DNA from 4 places in the Paenibacillus liaoningensis genome. Region 1 is predicted to be linked to each of the others. Evidence: riboswitches for the same ligand, from Rfam matches in the RefSeq annotation. Region 1 holds a riboswitch; each other region holds the start of a gene.
What was found. A riboswitch is a leader RNA that binds a small molecule or an ion and turns the genes downstream of it on or off. The one in region 1 is predicted to bind cyclic di-GMP.
Positions count from the first base shown of each region.

Region 2: linked by a shared signal. The riboswitch ahead of AC6B99_RS21195 (transglutaminase-like domain-containing protein) and the one ahead of AC6B99_RS27590 (glycoside hydrolase family 26 protein) in region 1 are both predicted to bind cyclic di-GMP.
Region 3: linked by a shared signal. The riboswitch ahead of AC6B99_RS24960 (methyl-accepting chemotaxis protein) and the one ahead of AC6B99_RS27590 (glycoside hydrolase family 26 protein) in region 1 are both predicted to bind cyclic di-GMP.
Region 4: linked by a shared signal. The riboswitch ahead of AC6B99_RS11890 (condensation domain-containing protein) and the one ahead of AC6B99_RS27590 (glycoside hydrolase family 26 protein) in region 1 are both predicted to bind cyclic di-GMP.

Region 1 covers NZ_JCAALU010000020.1:113,164-117,375, forward strand. The annotation lists gene AC6B99_RS27580 (glycosyltransferase family 2 protein) at 1-358, shown strand, start outside; gene AC6B99_RS27585 (mannosyltransferase family protein) at 362-1,621, shown strand; cyclic di-GMP riboswitch class I at 1,710-1,797, shown strand; cyclic di-GMP riboswitch class I at 1,876-1,964, shown strand; gene AC6B99_RS27590 (glycoside hydrolase family 26 protein) at 2,049-2,996, shown strand; gene AC6B99_RS27595 (glycosyltransferase) at 3,417-4,212, shown strand, end outside.
Region 2 covers NZ_JCAALU010000013.1:204,527-208,738, reverse strand. The annotation lists gene AC6B99_RS21200 (SdrD B-like domain-containing protein) at 1-659, opposite strand, end outside; gene AC6B99_RS21195 (transglutaminase-like domain-containing protein) at 943-1,758, opposite strand; cyclic di-GMP riboswitch class I at 1,772-1,856, opposite strand; gene AC6B99_RS21190 (hypothetical protein) at 2,216-2,677, opposite strand; gene AC6B99_RS21185 (GNAT family N-acetyltransferase) at 2,914-3,408, shown strand; gene AC6B99_RS21180 (response regulator) at 3,457-4,212, opposite strand, start outside.
Region 3 covers NZ_JCAALU010000017.1:4,474-8,685, reverse strand. The annotation lists gene AC6B99_RS24960 (methyl-accepting chemotaxis protein) at 1-1,535, opposite strand, end outside; cyclic di-GMP riboswitch class I at 1,689-1,772, opposite strand; gene AC6B99_RS24955 (YrzA family protein) at 1,937-2,146, shown strand; tRNA gene AC6B99_RS24950 (tRNA-Thr) at 2,261-2,336, shown strand; tRNA gene AC6B99_RS24945 (tRNA-Pro) at 2,346-2,419, shown strand; gene AC6B99_RS24940 (phytoene desaturase family protein) at 2,556-3,575, opposite strand; gene AC6B99_RS24935 (glycosyl-4,4'-diaponeurosporenoate acyltransferase CrtO family protein) at 3,625-4,212, opposite strand, start outside; gene AC6B99_RS24930 (glycosyltransferase) at 4,179-4,212, opposite strand, start outside.
Region 4 covers NZ_JCAALU010000007.1:149,785-153,996, reverse strand. The annotation lists gene AC6B99_RS11895 (non-ribosomal peptide synthetase) at 1-1,953, opposite strand, end outside; gene AC6B99_RS11890 (condensation domain-containing protein) at 2,015-2,677, opposite strand; cyclic di-GMP riboswitch class I at 2,876-2,963, opposite strand; partial or broken gene AC6B99_RS11885 (transposase) at 3,316-3,453, shown strand; partial or broken gene AC6B99_RS11880 (aldo/keto reductase) at 3,504-3,847, opposite strand; gene AC6B99_RS11875 (MFS transporter) at 3,864-4,212, opposite strand, start outside.

The DNA.
Region 1 (4,212 bases):
GAAATACCCGTTGAAAAAAATGCTTATCTTCGCATGGGAGGGCATTACCTCCTTTAGCGTATCTCCTATCCGCGCAGTGTCGGTTGTCGGCTTTTTTATGTCGGTCATGAGCCTCGTGTTCGCCCTTTATGTATTCGTCAGGCATTTGCAGGGAAACACGGTATCCGGCTGGAGCTCGATGATTCTTTCGATTTGGTTCATTGGCGGCATTCAGCTGCTGTGCATTGGACTAATTGGCGAATATATCGGCAAAATTTACATTGAAACGAAGAAACGCCCGAAATACTTCGTGGAAACCGTGCTGCATAACGTTGTGCCAGCGGAAACGAAATCGCAGCAATTACAAGAGACGAGGTGACGAATGGAATCGCTGCTGCTTAAAGCAAAATCGAATACGCAAGTTTTGATCTTCCTGCTCTCCTTGTTTGTCATTACGAGAATATTGCTTTATTTTGCAGGCTTTCTCGGCATGAATCTGTTTCCGAACTATCAAATTCCGCCGGACTATACGGTCGTGCAGGGGCATGATTTCACATCGAGCCAGCTCTCGATCCAGACGGATATTTCACAGCTGAAGAAGCCGAGCTTCGAGGATCTAAGGAAATTTGACAGCGTATGGTACTTGGGAATTGCCGAAAATGGCTATGATACGTATAACATCAACGAATCGCATCCTAGTGCAAATTGGGTGTTTTTCCCTTTATACCCTTTGTTAGTCTTTTTGGTGGAGTCTATTTCTAAATACGATGCGACAGTCGTGGGATCGGTTTTATCGAATTTGTTTTTGCTCGTATCACTTTTTTATTTTTATGGCATTTGTTTAAAAAGAGGACTGAAACAGGAGCACGCCCAAGTCGCGGTGCTGCTGCTGCTCATTTTTCCGACCGCCATCTTCTATGCCGTGCCTTATACAGAGAGCCTGTTCCTCATGCTGTCGCTAATGACCGTCTATTATGCGATGCAAAAACGATATTTTCTCGCGTTTCTGTTCGGGGGCTTGTCCGCTGTGACGCGCAATTTGGGCTTCGTCAACTTGTTTTTCGTTGTGGGTACGCTGTTGATCGAACACAGGCTGTACCGTTTCAAGTGGAAGGACACGAAGTATTTAGGCTATGCAATCATTTCGGCGCTGCCGCTAGCCGGTTATCTGTTGTACATGAAATGGCTTACTGGCGATTTGCTGGCTCCGATTACCGAGCAAAGCATCAACTGGTATCGCAAGACGGTTGCTCCGTTCTCGAACTATATTCATTTTATCCAAAAGCCTTATTTCTCAGGAAATGGCGGCTGGGAAAATGGCCTGCTTGCCTTTATTATCGCGAATGCCGTCCTCGTCATTTTTGCTGCCTTTCTTATTATGCGCTGGAAAGATATTCGCCGTAATGCTCATGAATGGCTGTTTTTTGCCTATGGATTGCTGCTTATGCTCATTCCGTTCGCCAGCGCCGAATTTTTGCAGAGCATTCCACGTTATGTCATGGTTGCGTTCCCCTTCTACATTTATTTTGCGGATGTGCTGAAAAATAATAAGGCGCTGCAAATGTTTTATTTCATGATGTTTTTCCTGCTTCATATTGTGTATGCGATTTGCTACTTTAATGGATATTTTTTCGTTGTATAAATTTATGAAAAAATAAATTGACGAAATTTGCGCTTAAGGTGTACAATAGCACCATATTACTTTAGCTCGTACTTTATACCTAGATCGTTTAACGAAAAGGCAAACTCAGGGAAACCTGATGTGCGCAAAGCTACAGGGGCTTCATTCCTAACGGAATATGCTCGCCAGCTACCGAATTCAACATCGATTCTTCCTTTATTAATCAAGGTAGACTTTGTTCTTTCGGGAGCAGGGACTATCTTTTTTTTATTGCTTACACGAAAAGGCAAACTCAGGGAAACCTGATGTGCGCAAAGCTATAGGGGCTTCATCCTTTAACAGGATATGCTCGCCAGCTGCCGAAGCCCGACATAGCCTCCTTTGCCTGATGAAGGTGCGGCGTGTTCTTCGGACCACGACCATCATTCGCTCGGGGGAGGAACTTACTATGAAAACTACAAAATTCGCTCTTACACTCCTTATGCTCGCTTCGACATTACTCTGGGCACTCCCTGCTAGCGCGCAAACCAACTTTTACAACGGAGCATGGATCGGCACTTGGCCGAACCAAAGCTTGAACAACATCGCTGCCTACGAGCAACTAATCGGTGGACACCAAGATGTTGTACATACTTTTGTCAACTCGAACCAAGGGATTAATGAATGGAAGGGCTTTATGGACTATGTAAATAATAATGGTTCGATTAACCTACTTACCCTTGAGTTTAAAAATAAAAATTACAAAGAATATTCGACTGCTGATATTAATAGAGGCGTAGTAGACGCTTACCTGAAACAAACGGCAAAACAACTGGTTAACTGGCAAGCAGCTAACAAAAACCCTGAAATTTGGCTTCGCATTTTCCACGAAGGCAATGGCAACTGGTACGGCTGGGGCGTTGGCGACAGCACAGTTAACACAAACGAGACTTACAAAGCGGCATTCCAACGTGTCGTTACGATTTTCAGAGAGCAAGGCGCAACGAATGTAAAATTCATGTACAACGTAAACGCTGAAAATGTTGGCAAAAACGCATCGTTTACAGCTATGTACCCAGGCGATGCTTACGTAGACCTGCTTTCGATCGATGGCTACAACTTTGGAACGAAAGAATCGTGGAGCTCGTGGAGAAGCTTTAACGACGTATTCTACGCTTCGTACCAAGCGCTGACAAGCATTTCGAGCAAGCCGATCATTATCGCTGAAACTGGCACAACAGAAAGCGGCGGCAGCAAAAACGAATGGGTTATTGATGCGATGAATCAAGTGCAATCGCCAGCGTACAGCCAAATTAAAGGCTTGATCTGGTTCAACGAGAACAAAGAGCTGGACTGGCATATCGATTCGTCGGCTGATAGCCTGAGCGCTTACCAAACGCTGCAAAAAACGCTTTAATAGATTAGACTGGGCTAGTCGTCAAGTCCTGGTCTCAACTCTATCAAACACTGGCTGATATAATACTAAATAGGTATTCTGAGAAAACTCTAATTTCGCGTAAACCGCGTAAAATTAGAGTTTTTTCGCTTTTTTTCTACACTTTTGCCAATAAGATTACAATGTTAAGAAGAAAAATTAACTTTTAAAGGGGCAAGGATTGTGATAAGATAACTTTGAATTTGAGCCTTAGCCGCCAAAAATATCATATTTCCGGCCGATTTAACAAATATCGACAGCGAAATTAGACAGTATAGTCAATCCATGTTGTAGATTAGTCAGAAAAGGAATGGAATTATGGCGAATAAATAGAGCGCAAAGGATTGGGGTTATTTGAAAACAAAAGCTAGGTACATATTAACAACGCTATCCATTGCTATCATGATCGTGTATCTAGTATGGAGACTTGTACAAACACTCCCATCTGGCTGGTCATTAATTTTTGGATCGTTGTTACTATTTTTTGAAATCATTTCTATTTTTCAATCCGTTTTATTCCACATTCTTCTGCTAAAACCCACTGAAAGAAAGCCTGCGCCATTACCTGACAACCTTTATTCTGTGGATGTTACGATCGCTACCTACAATGAACCGCCATCCTTGGTTAGAAAAACCATACTTGCTTGTAAAAACTTGAATTATCCGGAAAATCTGTTAAACATTTGGGTGTGTGATGATGGAAAGCGAGCGGAAATGAGAGAATTAGCCGAAGGTTTAGGCGTTCATTATCTCGATCGTCCCGGAAATGAACATGCTAAAGCGGGTAATTTGAATCATGCGCTGACGAAGATGAAGGGCGATTTGCTCCTTACTTTAGATGCCGATATGATGCCAAAACCGGATTTTTTACAGCGAACGGTAGGATTTTTTGCAGAGAATGAGAAGCTTGCTTACGTACAAACGCCCCAAGTTTTTTACAACGAAGATATTTTCCAATACAACTATTACCAAGGGCGCAACATTCCGAACGAGCAAGATATGTTTATGCGGCTTATTCAATCTGGAAGAGACCGTTTTAACGCTGTTATTTATGTGGGCAGCAACTGCATCTTCCGGCGCAGCGCCATTGACCATATTGGTGGTTTCGTTATCGGTACGATAACAGAGGATTTGGCTACAGGGATGAAGCTTCAATCCAATGGATTTGATTCTTATTGCTTGAATGAGGTGCTGGCAC
Region 2 (4,212 bases), on a different contig from region 1:
TCGCCTTTAATGCCTACCGTATACTCAACCGCTCCGCCAATAATCGGAACTGTGCTGCCAAATCCCGTAGCTTGGCTTTTATAAGCCCACCACTTGTCGTAGGTCGAAGCAGTTGGCGTCGCCGTCGGTGTTGCTGTAGGCGTCGGTGTAGCTACCGGATTCGGGTCCGCGTTAATCGTTACATTCGCCGATGCCGTTGTACTTTCCGCTGAATCAACGAGTGTAATCGTCGCCGTATTCGTCGTAGGCACAACCGAGCTTGAGCCAGTCGGCTTCGCTTTCACGGGAATTTCCAGCTTCACCGAAGTACCGGAAGGCAATGGATGTGCATTGACGGTTAGAGTTTGGCCATTTTTCGTATCCCAGCCTCCATCCTCCCAGCCATCTACAATTTCAAATTGTGCCGGTACTGTATCAACAATCGTTACATTCTTACCGACATGAGTTGCTCCATCTGCCTGATACAAGATCGTATACTTGAAGGTATCTCCTACATTAACAGTGCTCACACTGGCTGTCTTTGTAAAAGTCAGCCCTGTAATCGGTCCTGCTGCCTGTGCCGGTGCTGCGAATGGCTGTAATGCAGCTTGCAGCAGCAAAACGAGCAGCATGATCCAGGAAATCTTGTGCCTGATCGCTCTCTGTCTACTTGCGGGCATCTCATCAATCCTCTCTTTTTCTCTATCTCCTCTAGTTTCTCTCTTGTTGTGAATACCGATAATGCCTAGTACATAAACATTACCTTACGAATACCACGTCATTTTCCATCCTCTTCCTCCTTGTATTCAAATAAGAAAATTATATCCAGCCCAACTGTACAAAAACTTTACAAGCCTCCCCTTTATCCGTCAGCTAAATAACTGCAAAAAAGCTTCGTCCATCCGATGAAGGATAGACGAAGCTTCTGTGTGTACCTATTGAGTTATATGTGTTTATTTCCGTTTAATAAACTTTAGCAGCCGTATAACGCGAGCTGTCTTTAATCATTTTGCCCGCTTTCTTGCTGTTCTTCAGGCCAGCATCAAGCGTCGTATCGATCGTGATCCATTTGCCGTCCAAATATACTTCATTCCAAGCGTGATAATTTGATACATCAGACGCTTTGCCCGTCACCATCTTGGCCGGAATGTCCAAGCTGCGAAGCATGCCTGCCATTAATGCAGCGTAGCCGTAGCAAATATCTTTCTGCGAACTAAAGGTACGATCGATTTGAGGCAAATAATCGTTGGTCACCTTAGCCGCAAGCTGATGATCGTAAGAAATATTCGCTACAATATAATTGTAAACCGCCGTTACCTTCTCGGTATCCGTCTTTGCTCCCTTAGTCAGTTCCAATGCTTTCTTAACCGCTTTGCTGTTGCTGCTCCAATCAATATTTTGTATGGAGTTCAAATAGACGAGGCTGCTGTCACTCAAATTCAAGGTAACTTTGCCTGTATGAACTGCTCTATATTTTTTGGTACCACTTACGTTTTCCAATAATGAAATCGTATAATCTCCATTGCCCAGTTGAAGCGCAAACCATTCTTCTGTCTGGTTTGTCCGGAGCGCATACGTATAATTTTTGCCGTCTTTGGCTACAACCAGCCTTGTATCTACGCCTGACTTGACCTCATAACGAATGCCGATGCTTCCTTTATCCACATTGGATTCGTCGAGCCAGCTTGTCCCAGCTGCCGCTGCCACTTGAGCAGTTGCTTGAGGGAACACGGACAGAATCAACGCCAGCAAAATCATAACCGTTAAACTTTTGCGCATAAAAAAAACTCCCTTCGGTGGCTAGGCTGCCATCTAATAATAGAGAAGGCCCTTTAGCTTTGCGTCCCTGCCTTTCGACAGGTTTGCCGTTATCGTGTAAAGTTTTGTAAGTCGTGTTAGGTAGAAAAACTACCTTATATTAAACTATGATTATCTCTAGTATATACCCATTATTTGCAATAAACAATACGTTAAATCTTTTTTATTTCCAGGCTGAGGCTTGTATTTTCTGGTTTTTCTTCATCCATCTCCGCTTTAACCGTTTCATAAAAGGCTCTTCCTTCCGCTCTTTAAGCATGCCCTTTACGTCTCTAAGCAGGAGCATATACCGCATTTCATCTTCGTGCTTCAAGCTTTGAAATTCTTTCAAATGTTCTGCGCCCATCTCGCTTCAACTCCATCATGCGTTTTATCAATCCTATGTCGGTTGATAAAATTCCGATACCCGAAACAGCGTTTAGCTGCTTTTGACCGTGTAAAACTTTTGGAATCTCCAAAACTTCCTTGGTCCTGTCGACAAATAAAGCCACGCAAAAAAATCACGAATACCATCATCTACGATTCCCTCATTGTACCGATAAAGCTGACGCTGGTAGTTCAGGCGGCATATTTCCACCCCGTCCCACCAAAAAGAAAACGTGTTCCGCTTATCATCATGCTCCAGAGTAATCATAAATTCCCCTTCCGAAAGCTGAAAATACTGCTTGTCATAAAAAAACAAAGGCCCCTCAGAAGTAGCTGTAATGCCAATAAAATGACCTCTATGATGGGTATAAAAGCCACGAACGATGGTGTAATCGGTCATTTGATTCAAATTCAGCTGTCGTAGGTGCTGGGCTCCCTCGCTTATACAGCAAGCCAGCTCAGGATAGCGAAAATGGCGAATGACATTCATTTGCCGCTTCTCGGTTATCATCATCTTCTTCAACCATTCCTTTGGACATGCTATTTTTTTGAAAATGAAGCTCGTAAAGCTTGTCCGTCTCCATTTTCACCTACTCCTCCATTATAAATAGGGCAACTCTACAATTTCTCGACAAAATCTCTGTTTAATCTCGCAAAACTTACAAAATAATAGGCCGCATAGAATATTGAATTTTTATTCCTTCAACAGTATGATAATTCAAAGGAATACTCAGAAAGGACTGCAGCCCTTTGGAAGAACAAAAACTTTGGACTAGAAGCGACGGATTTACAATTAGCACAAATAAAGCTTATTTGGATATTGAAACGATTTATAAATTTCTAAACGAGGAATCTTATTGGGCAAACGGAATTGACAAAGAACTTGTACAAGCAGCCATTGAACACTCCATTTTGTGCTACGGCATTTATCAGGGGAATCCGCTTAAGGAACAAGCGAAGCTAGTTGGTTTTGCGCGAGTTGTCACCGACCTTGTCCGCTTTTCCTGGTTAGGGGATGTATTTGTTATACCCGAGTTTCGAGGTATAGGACTTAGCAAGTGGCTATTAGAAACCATATTGGAGCACCCCAAACTAAAAGGAACAAGCTTTAATCTAGGTACAAAAGATGCTCAGACTTTATATGCCAAGTATGGTTTTAAGCCTCTCGAGCAAGTAGAAAGAAGAATGGCACGGCCATTGGATTGGAGAGCTATTTATGAGGGCTATGGTTTAAAAAGTCAATAGCACTCGCTTGCCCCTCCAATTATTTACCATTTTGTTTCCTTCACCAGTCTACAAACCATTAACGCCGCTTTTCCAATCTTTGTACCATTCTGTAATGTATGCGCTTGGCTGCTCGTTCAATTCCTCCATCAGCGCGGCGGTTAAAGCATTGTACTGCTGATTAACCATAAGATGATTCCCTTTAGACGCATACAGCTGCATTAAGGCAAAATAAGCCTCTTCCGCCTGCGCATGCTCCTCGATAATTCGAATATATCCGGCAATCGCTTTATCCAGCTGGCCATGCTCGACATGCCAAGCTTCCAAGCGATAGGAAGTATTCAGCCACAGGCGCTTCAGGCGCTGGCGTTCGCTCTCCGCCCACCAATAATCATAATCCTTTAAATAATCGCCTCGATAAAGATTCATAGCCTCCTCGTATTCCGCAAGGGTTGCCGCCGCTAGCGGCGGTGCAGCAGCAATTCCTCTCTCCCATTCCTCCACATCCAGCACAACCTGATTAAGTGTCAATATGTATCCTTCTGTTGTATTGGCGATGTGAAAACACTTTCCAAACTGATCAAGCGTTTTCCTAATATGGTACACCGTCGTATACAGCTGGGCATATACTTTCTCCGTCCCATTATCGGGCCATAGCAAATCGATTAATAGCGATTTCCTTACCAGCTGTTCGCGATGCTGGAGCAAATACAGAAACAGCTCCTGCGCCTTTGTCGTACGCCAACGTATGGCTGCATCCTTTTTTCCAGAAAATTCGACACTAAACTGCCCCAGCAGCTGCAAAATCAGGTGCTGCTCCTCATT
Region 3 (4,212 bases), on a different contig from region 1:
CCAACAATATCGGTAATGCCTTTTGTAATTTCATCAATGCCGACAGAAATTTCGCCCATTTGCTCGGACAATACGCTGCTTTGATTTTCCAGACCATTAAACATTTCGCTAGCCGTCACCGATGCCTGCTTCGTCGTTTCTATCACTTCCGAGAAGCTGCTCAAGCTTTGGCTGCTGTCGGCAAAATCGTTCTGAATAAGCTTAAGCTCCTTCGTAATATCTTTGGAAATGATATCGGTCTGGCTCGACAGCTTGCGAATTTCCTCCGCTACTACAGCAAAGCCTCTGCCATGCTCGCCTGCACGCGCCGATTCAATCGAAGCATTCAGCGACAATAAATTCGTCTGTGTGTTCAAATCCTGAATGCCGCCCAAAAACTTCGTTACATTATTGTAGCGCTCATTGATTCGGTCGAAGGACTCGGTAACTCGGGCAAATTGCTGCACCGTCTGATTCACCATCTGCACAACGCCCTTCATATCGGTGGAGCCTATACGCGATGACTCTCTCATTTCTTTCATGTCGCGATTAATATATTCGGTTGAAGCCGCAATTTGCTGCGAGCTTGCCGATATTTGCTCCGTTACGGCCGAGATCGAAGTTGCATCATCATACTGGGTCATCAAAATCGTTTTGCCGTTGCCAATCTCTTCCTTCACCTGCTCGGAAGCGTTCTGATTGCGAACAATCATATCGCCCATATTGCGCGAGGCTTGCAGAACAACCGTGCTTACATCCATAGTCGAACGAAGGGTGTCACGAAGCTCACTTCCCATTTGCGCCAGCGAGCGGTCAATTTGACCAAATTCATCTTGGCGATCCAGCTTCTCATCATAGGTGAAATCGTTATTTTGATAAGCGGTAATACGCTTCATTAAACCAACGATGCCTTTTTTTACATTCCGGCTTAACGAATACGACATGAGGAACGGCAGTACTGCCAGCAAAACAATATTGATGATAATAATCGTATTGGCAGCTGCAATACTTTTATTTAATGTCTCCTGTGTAGCGACCGTATCCACTTCGAGCCAATTTTCTACCGTTTCATTCGCAAAGCTGAGAACAATCGTATATGTACTGACAAGCTGTTTGACCTTGGCGGAGCGGTCTTCAATGGTTAGCAGGCTGTGATTGCCGTTTTCTTTATTAAGCTGCTCCAGTGCAAGGCCAAACACATTGCCTTGGTTCGAATAGGCGGTGCCGTTATCCCCGTGAGGATATTTTTCATCCAGGTACGCTAGTGTAACCTTCAATTTTTCTACCCGCTCGGGCATCGACTTAAGTGCCAAGTTGATTCCATCGTCGCCGGTGCTGCCGTTTTCTACGGCATCAATCATCGAAAGCAGCGTGCGCAGCATCGAATCCGATATCCCTTGATATTCTTTTTTGGCCTCCTGAAGCTCATTTGAAGCTTTCACTGCACTTCTAACCGAAGCATTTTGCATAAAAATCCACCCGCCAGCGACGACGTTGAACAAGGTGATTAATGAAGTGATAAACAACAGCTTCGTTGTAACCTTTTGTTTCTTCAAGAAATCAGAAATCCTTGATGTCCATTTTAACCATTTTGCCTCTCTCAATCGGTTAATCATCATTTTCTCTCCATCTCTCCTATTACACTGAAAAAACAAAAGCTATCCAATCACCGCGACGAATTGAACAGCTGAATCAGCCTATAGTCCTGTACCGGTGGTTTGGCTGCCATAGTTCAATACCTTAGGCCCATAACTTTGCGCCCCTATCTTTCAATAAGTTTGCCTTTTTCAGTATGTAATTTTCTATTTATTTCGACACTTTTAAAGTATAATTTAGGAAAACCTTTTTGTAAATTATAAAAAGCGAGATTATCTGACATGATACTTTGAAACTAGTGCCTAACAACGTTATAATATTAGCGAATGCTAGCTATTAATGAGATTTTAGGGGGGACAAGATGGATTTTCGACTAGATTTAATTGAGGATAAAATCGAATTTTTTGAGGCTTTTGACTTACGTACGCTCGAAAAGCACATTGACCAGCAAATTGAAGCGAATAAAGCACTGCTATTACAAGTTCATGCGATTAGTCATCATGCGGTGTTTCATCCCGATCGCGGGAAAATGCTGTACAGCGCAGTCGTTCATTTTAAAGTTAAAAAATAGGCCAATTCGGGCATTTGAACGCTGCCCGAATTTTTTTCAAAAAAATTTAAAAAAGGTATTGCATCCTCCTAAAGTTCTGTGGCATAATACATCTTGTGTCCGATACATAACCGCGCCGTTGTAGCTCAATTGGTAGAGCAACTGACTTGTAATCAGTAGGTTGGGGGTTCAAGTCCTCTCGACGGCACCATTTTTTTCCCGGGACGTAGCTCAGCTTGGTAGAGCACCTGGTTTGGGACCAGGGGGTCGCATGTTCAAATCGTGTCGTCCCGATATTTTATAAGTTGTTTCAAGCAGGCCCTCTAACTTAGAAGGGTTTTTTATTTTTTTCATTAAAAATAAACCGCGCTTAGCTGGAAGTTTTGCTGCCCCCGCTAAGCGCGGCTTTTCTTTTGCCCCAATAGATTCATTAATGATGCTGCCGAATCATCGCCTCTGCGGTGAGCAGCCCTGACATGGCAACCATCGGCGTTCCCCCGCCGGGATGGGTCGTTCCGCCCGCAAACCATAGTCCGCGCAAATCCGCACGATTGGACGGCCGCAAAAACGTCTGCTTTGCTGAATTCGAGGAAATGCCATAGATGGCGCCGCGAAATGCCGACGTATCCCGCTCCAAATCCTCCGGTGTATACAAAGCAAGCTGCTCTGCTTCCCGATCCAGTCCCTCCAAGCCAGCCAGCTGCTTCATCAGACGGCCCTGATAGCGCTCCGCCTCCCGCTCCCAGCTCCAAGCGTCCGACGTATACGGGGCATTCGCCAAAATAAACAGGTTGCTGCCTCCTTCCGGCGCCAGTTCCTGTTCCATATAGGCGGAACAGCATACATAAATCGCAGGATCGGCAGGAGCCTCGCGGCGCGCGAAAATCGCCGAAAATTCCTCCCCATACCTTTCCGGATAAAATACAGTATGATGCAGCAGCTTATCGTAACGTCTGCGTATGCCTGCAAGAGTGACAAAGCCGGACAGAGAAGGCTCGTAAGTTGAAATATGGCGATTCGTCATGGCAGGCCGCAGCTGCTCGCCGAGCAAATCGCGGCATACGGACAGCACATCTCCGTTCGCGAGCACCAGATCGGCTGGCACAAAACCGCATTCCGTCTCTACTCCGCTTACGCCGCCGCCTTTTGCAGCAATGCACTGCACACGCACCGAGGTGCGTATTTCCGCCCCCATTTCCTCCGCAAGCTGGCGCAGACCTTCAACGATGCTGTAGGTGCCGCCTCGAACACCAAAAACGCCAAGCTCTGTCTCGACATGCGGCAGCATCGCGAAGATTGCTGGCGCCCGATCAGGAGCTGATCCGACATAGGTCGCATAACGTCCAAACAAGGCCAGTGTGTTGGGATGGCGAAAATAGCGGCGCAGCAGCATAGCGGCAGCAAGTCCTCCCGGTCCGGCGCCTACAACAGCAACATGCCTGGTCTTCATTTATAGTCTCTTCCTTCCCATGCTAGAATCAGCTTTCTATAAATGCCCGTCATAGACGGCTCGATCCGCAAATTCGCCTGAGCCGCAGCCGGTTATATCGCAAAATCGCTATAAACGGCAAATTGGCCGCCAGCGCGTAGCCTACCATTAAATAGCCATACAAAGGCTCGTTCCAGATGAAAAATAACGGCGCGGGCACGATGGACAGCCAGTGCGTCCATTCGCCTCTGAGCGTTTCCCCCATGTACTCCTGGTAATAGGCTTGGCCGCGCTTAGCAAGCCTTTTCTTCTGGAATCCCCTGCGGAACAAAAAGCTGCCATCCGGCACGCTGTCCTTCCAGGAGCGGATGAACAGCACCTGCTCGTAGAAACGCTCCTCGCCGCTTTTATCAGGCTGCTTCGGCTCTGCTCCTCTGCCGAAGTGCCGCTTCTCCTTGCTGCGCTCCGCTTTGCGCACTGTCCCGCCTGCTCCTGCTCCTGCTTCTGGTCTTGCAAACCAGCGCTGTGGCAAGCTCGTATGAAAATAGGAGACGCCGAGATGGACGAGCAGCCATCCGCCAATATTCAGAGCGAGCACAGCCAGCGACGGCAATGCCTGCGCGCTCATAGCTTGCCTCGTTCCCGGCTGCCCATTGAA
Region 4 (4,212 bases), on a different contig from region 1:
GGCATGTGTGATCAGTGCCCCCTTAGGCTGGCCAGTCGTACCAGAGGTGTACATTACATAAGCAAGCCTGTCCAAGCCTCCGGGAGTCGTCGCTAATGTGTTTATTGGCGCATCCTCAGTGTCCAAATTGCTGGCGGCAGCTTCATTATACAGCTCTGGTTCATCGAGGTACAGAAGGGTTCCTTGATACTCTACTTTCTCGATAACGCTTGTCAACGAATACTGCGTGAGCAGCAGCTTCGCTCCGCTATCCTCCAGCATGTAGCTGATTCGCTGCTCTGGGTACGCAGGATCGATCGGGACGTACGCCGCCTCAGCCTTAAGAACGGCTAATATAGCTGCAATCATATCTGATGAGCGGTGAACGAGCAGACCAACGATAGTCCCGTCGTTAACTCCTCTGCCGCGAAGCACGTAAGCGAGCTTATTTGCACGAGCGTTCAGCTCAGCATAAGTAAATAATCCATCTGGAGCAGAAAGGGCAAGATGTTCCGGCGTATTCTCCACCTGCCATTCGAATCGCTGAGCAAGCGTCATATTGCTTGCTGCTGCCATTTCCCCGTCCCGGCCATCCAGACGGTTAAAAGCGAATAAGCGATGTGCTTCTTCCTCAGGCACAATTCCAAGCTCACCAAGCGGCTTATTGGACTCCCTCACGAGCTGGCGAATCATGTGGATGAGCTGCGCCTTCAAGCGATTGATGAAGGAGCTTTCATACACATTGGCATTGTATGCTAGCTTCATCACCATCTCCTTGCCAGGCCCAGCGAGTAAATGAAGATCATAATGGCTTTTTTCGAAAATATGAATGTCATCCATCGCAAATCCCAGATTCTGCTCTTCACTTTGTTTGCCAGCCTCTTGAAGCGGATAATTCTCGAACACAACAATATGATCAATTAACGTCTGCTGGCCTATTCGGCTCTGGATATTATAAAGCGGCACGTACTGATGCGCTTCGGTCTGCACCGAGAGTCTCTGCATTTCCGTTATTAATTGCTTGAAGGTCATATCCGGTACGATCTGAACACGGGTTGGGATTACGTTGATAAACAGGCCCACCATGCTCTCCACACCGCTAATCTCAGCGGGACGACCCGATACAACTGCTCCAAACAACACATCGCTGCTGCGCTGATAACGGCTAAGCAGAATAGCCCAAACGGCTTGAATCGCTGTGCTTAACGTAACCTGATGCTCTCTTGCCAGTCTAGAGAAAGCCTCACTGTCTTCCTCTCCAAGCTTAAAATGAAGCTCGCCTGACGAATAACCTTCCTCCCTGCGTCTGCTGCGCTGCTCGGCGAAAGACTCCTGCCCCTCAAATTCAGCTAAATAGCTCGACCAAAAGACAAGCGAAGCCTCCTTATCCTGCTTGCCAAGCCAGTTGATATATTCCTTATATGGTTTCGAGACGGGCAGCTCGTATGGCTTATGATTCAGCAAGGCGCTGTATATCTGAAACAGCTCCTTTACAATAATGCCAAAGCACCAGCCGTCCAGCATAATGTGGTGATAGCTCCATATCCATTCATACGTGTCCTCACCTGTCTTAAAAACGGTCGTCCGCATTAAAATATCTTTGGACAGATCAAATCCCAGCATTTTATCCTGCTGCTTGAAGGCAGCAAGCTGTCGCTGCTGCTCTTCTTGGGGCTGATCACATAAATCTATTTCCTGAACATGGAACGCTCGCTGCTTGAATACAACCTGAACCGGCCGGTTGATTTTCTCGTGGAGGAATACGGTACGAAAAATATCGTACCGATCCATCAACACGTTCATGCTTTGTTCCAGCAAATCTTTGCGAAATGAGCCTTTCACCGAAATGGCCAGTTGCTCCATATAATAGCTCTGTCCGGGGTGCAGAAGCGTGTGAAACAGCATGCCCTCTTGCATAGGCGATAAAAAATAAATATCTTGTACTTGATCCTTCTGAAAAGTAATCCCGTTCACCTGTGCTAGGCCTCCTTCTATCCATTCCGCAGCAAATTAAGCTGCGCGCAAATTCATTCTCTTAGCCAAACTTCTCTGCCAGCATGTCAAAAATATCTCCGACCTCTTCGAGCTGCAATTCACTCGCCGTAAAGTCGCTTGGTGTGAAATCTCTGTCCGTCTTGGCTGTGCAACACTGAATTAATACAAGCAAATGATGGTGGAAGCGATCCATCAGCTGATCTATCGTAGCTCGCAAATATTGCTTTTTATTGTAGGCGCAAGACACAACGAGGCGTTCGCCTCTTACCATACCGCTTAAGCTGAGCGCATACAGCGCTTCAGATTCCGGGCTTGTTTGCGCGCCCATATCGTATACGGATGGTGAAAGCAAGTCTGTTTGCACCTCGCTGTCGAATTGCCCCAAATAGTTGAAGCTGATTTCCGGTTTGAATGAGAAGGTGAGCCCTGCTTTATGCTCATCAGTTGCCAAATATCGCAGCAGGCCATAACCGATTCCCTTATTGGGAATATGGCGCAAATCTTCTTTCACCCGTTTTATTTGATAGGCTAAATCGTCCGTATAGCTCATGTCGAGCACAACCGGATATTGGGAGGTAAACCAGCCTACCGTTCGTGATACGTTAATAGCTACAGCTACCGGCATAATCACCTCCAGCTTGACTACTGAATCGGCTGGTTTGCCATTTTGCTGGACAACGGTTTTGTTCCCTTCCTGCGGCAATCCATTCCCTCATGCGATCTAAGCTTGAGAAAACCGCTCAAATTGGCAATACTCGTTCCGGGGTAAAACTGCTCGGTATACCAAATTCGTTTTTGCGCATGTGTTAATGGATAATAAAAACGTTTCATCAAATTACCCCCAATAACTTGTTTTGATAAATAAAAAACTGCCCGGATTTTGGACAGTCTGCTCCCATTTTCCAGCAACCTGTCAACCGTAGCATCGTCTGATGCCTTAGGCCATGGCTTTGCGTCCCTATGTTTCCATAGGTATGCCTTTATCCATTTTATGTTTGTTTTATTCCATTCCTAATCTATAAACAATCCGTTCGGCAAATAGTTACGTTTTTTACATTTTTTTATATTTTCATTCGACAAAAAGTTTTTGGGAGAGGGGTCCTATTAATATGAAGAGAATGAAAGTCTATGGGAGGAGACGAAACTTGGATAGACTAGAACGAAATAATCCTGCGCAGATTTATCTTCCTTGATACGTAACGCTATGAAAATTTTAAAACAAAAAAGCCGCCATTTAGGCGGCATCAGGCTGTCGAGAAGGTCTCGACAGCCATCTTTATAAGCATTCAGTTTAACGCATCACCGCGTTTCTGTGGTATCGATTTTTCCTTTATTGTCTAAAAGGTTCGGCATATGTATTCACAAGATAATGGGCGTCCAGCCATTGATCCGCTTATTCTTTTCAAGATCATCTTTCTGGGCTATTTCTTCAGGTGTCAGCTTTATGGAAAGAGCAGCTGCAGCATCCTCAATATGCGATATTTTTGTAGCACCAACAATAGGTGAGGTTACAGGTTCTTTCTGAAGAGTTTCAGGCTTTTATCAATCTCGCTCATAATGGCCTTTCGAGAAAGTCCGGCACCGTTTGGACCTGCGTGCGCCCATTCAACTTAGTAGCCAGCACGATTTCATCCCGATTTGCATATTCCTTTAAAGCAGGTCCAATAACCGCCTCACTTGATCCGGCTGAATATACATTAGCTGTATCAAAAAAATTGATACCAAGCTCTAGTGCTTTTTTAATAACGGGACGACTGTCTGCTTCATTAATAATCCATTGATGCCCTCCTTGCACGGCTACTCCGAAGCCCATACAGCCCAGACAAATTCGGGATACTTCCAAGCCCGTATTTTCGAGTTTCACATATTCCATTTGATTGTTCCTCCATTTATTCATTATTTTTCAACAAACGTTTTACAAATAAAGTGAACAGCAGCAAGGAAATTGCAACGGACAAAGCGCTGACCGTGAATAACGCCTGATAGCTCATGTACTGGGAAACCCAGCCTAGCACGATCGCACCGAGCCCGATGCCAAGATCATTAGCGGTCGATATCGAGGCGTTGGCAACTCCGATTCGCTCTGGATGGGCCAGACGTATCGTTGCCGCTTGAAGGGACGGCTGCGCGGAGCCAAACCCGATGCCATATAAAATCGCCGCAACAAGCACACCGCCTAAGCCGGTCGACATGCTGAGCACAATCAAGGCGCCAATCGTAATGACAAGGGCTGGTACG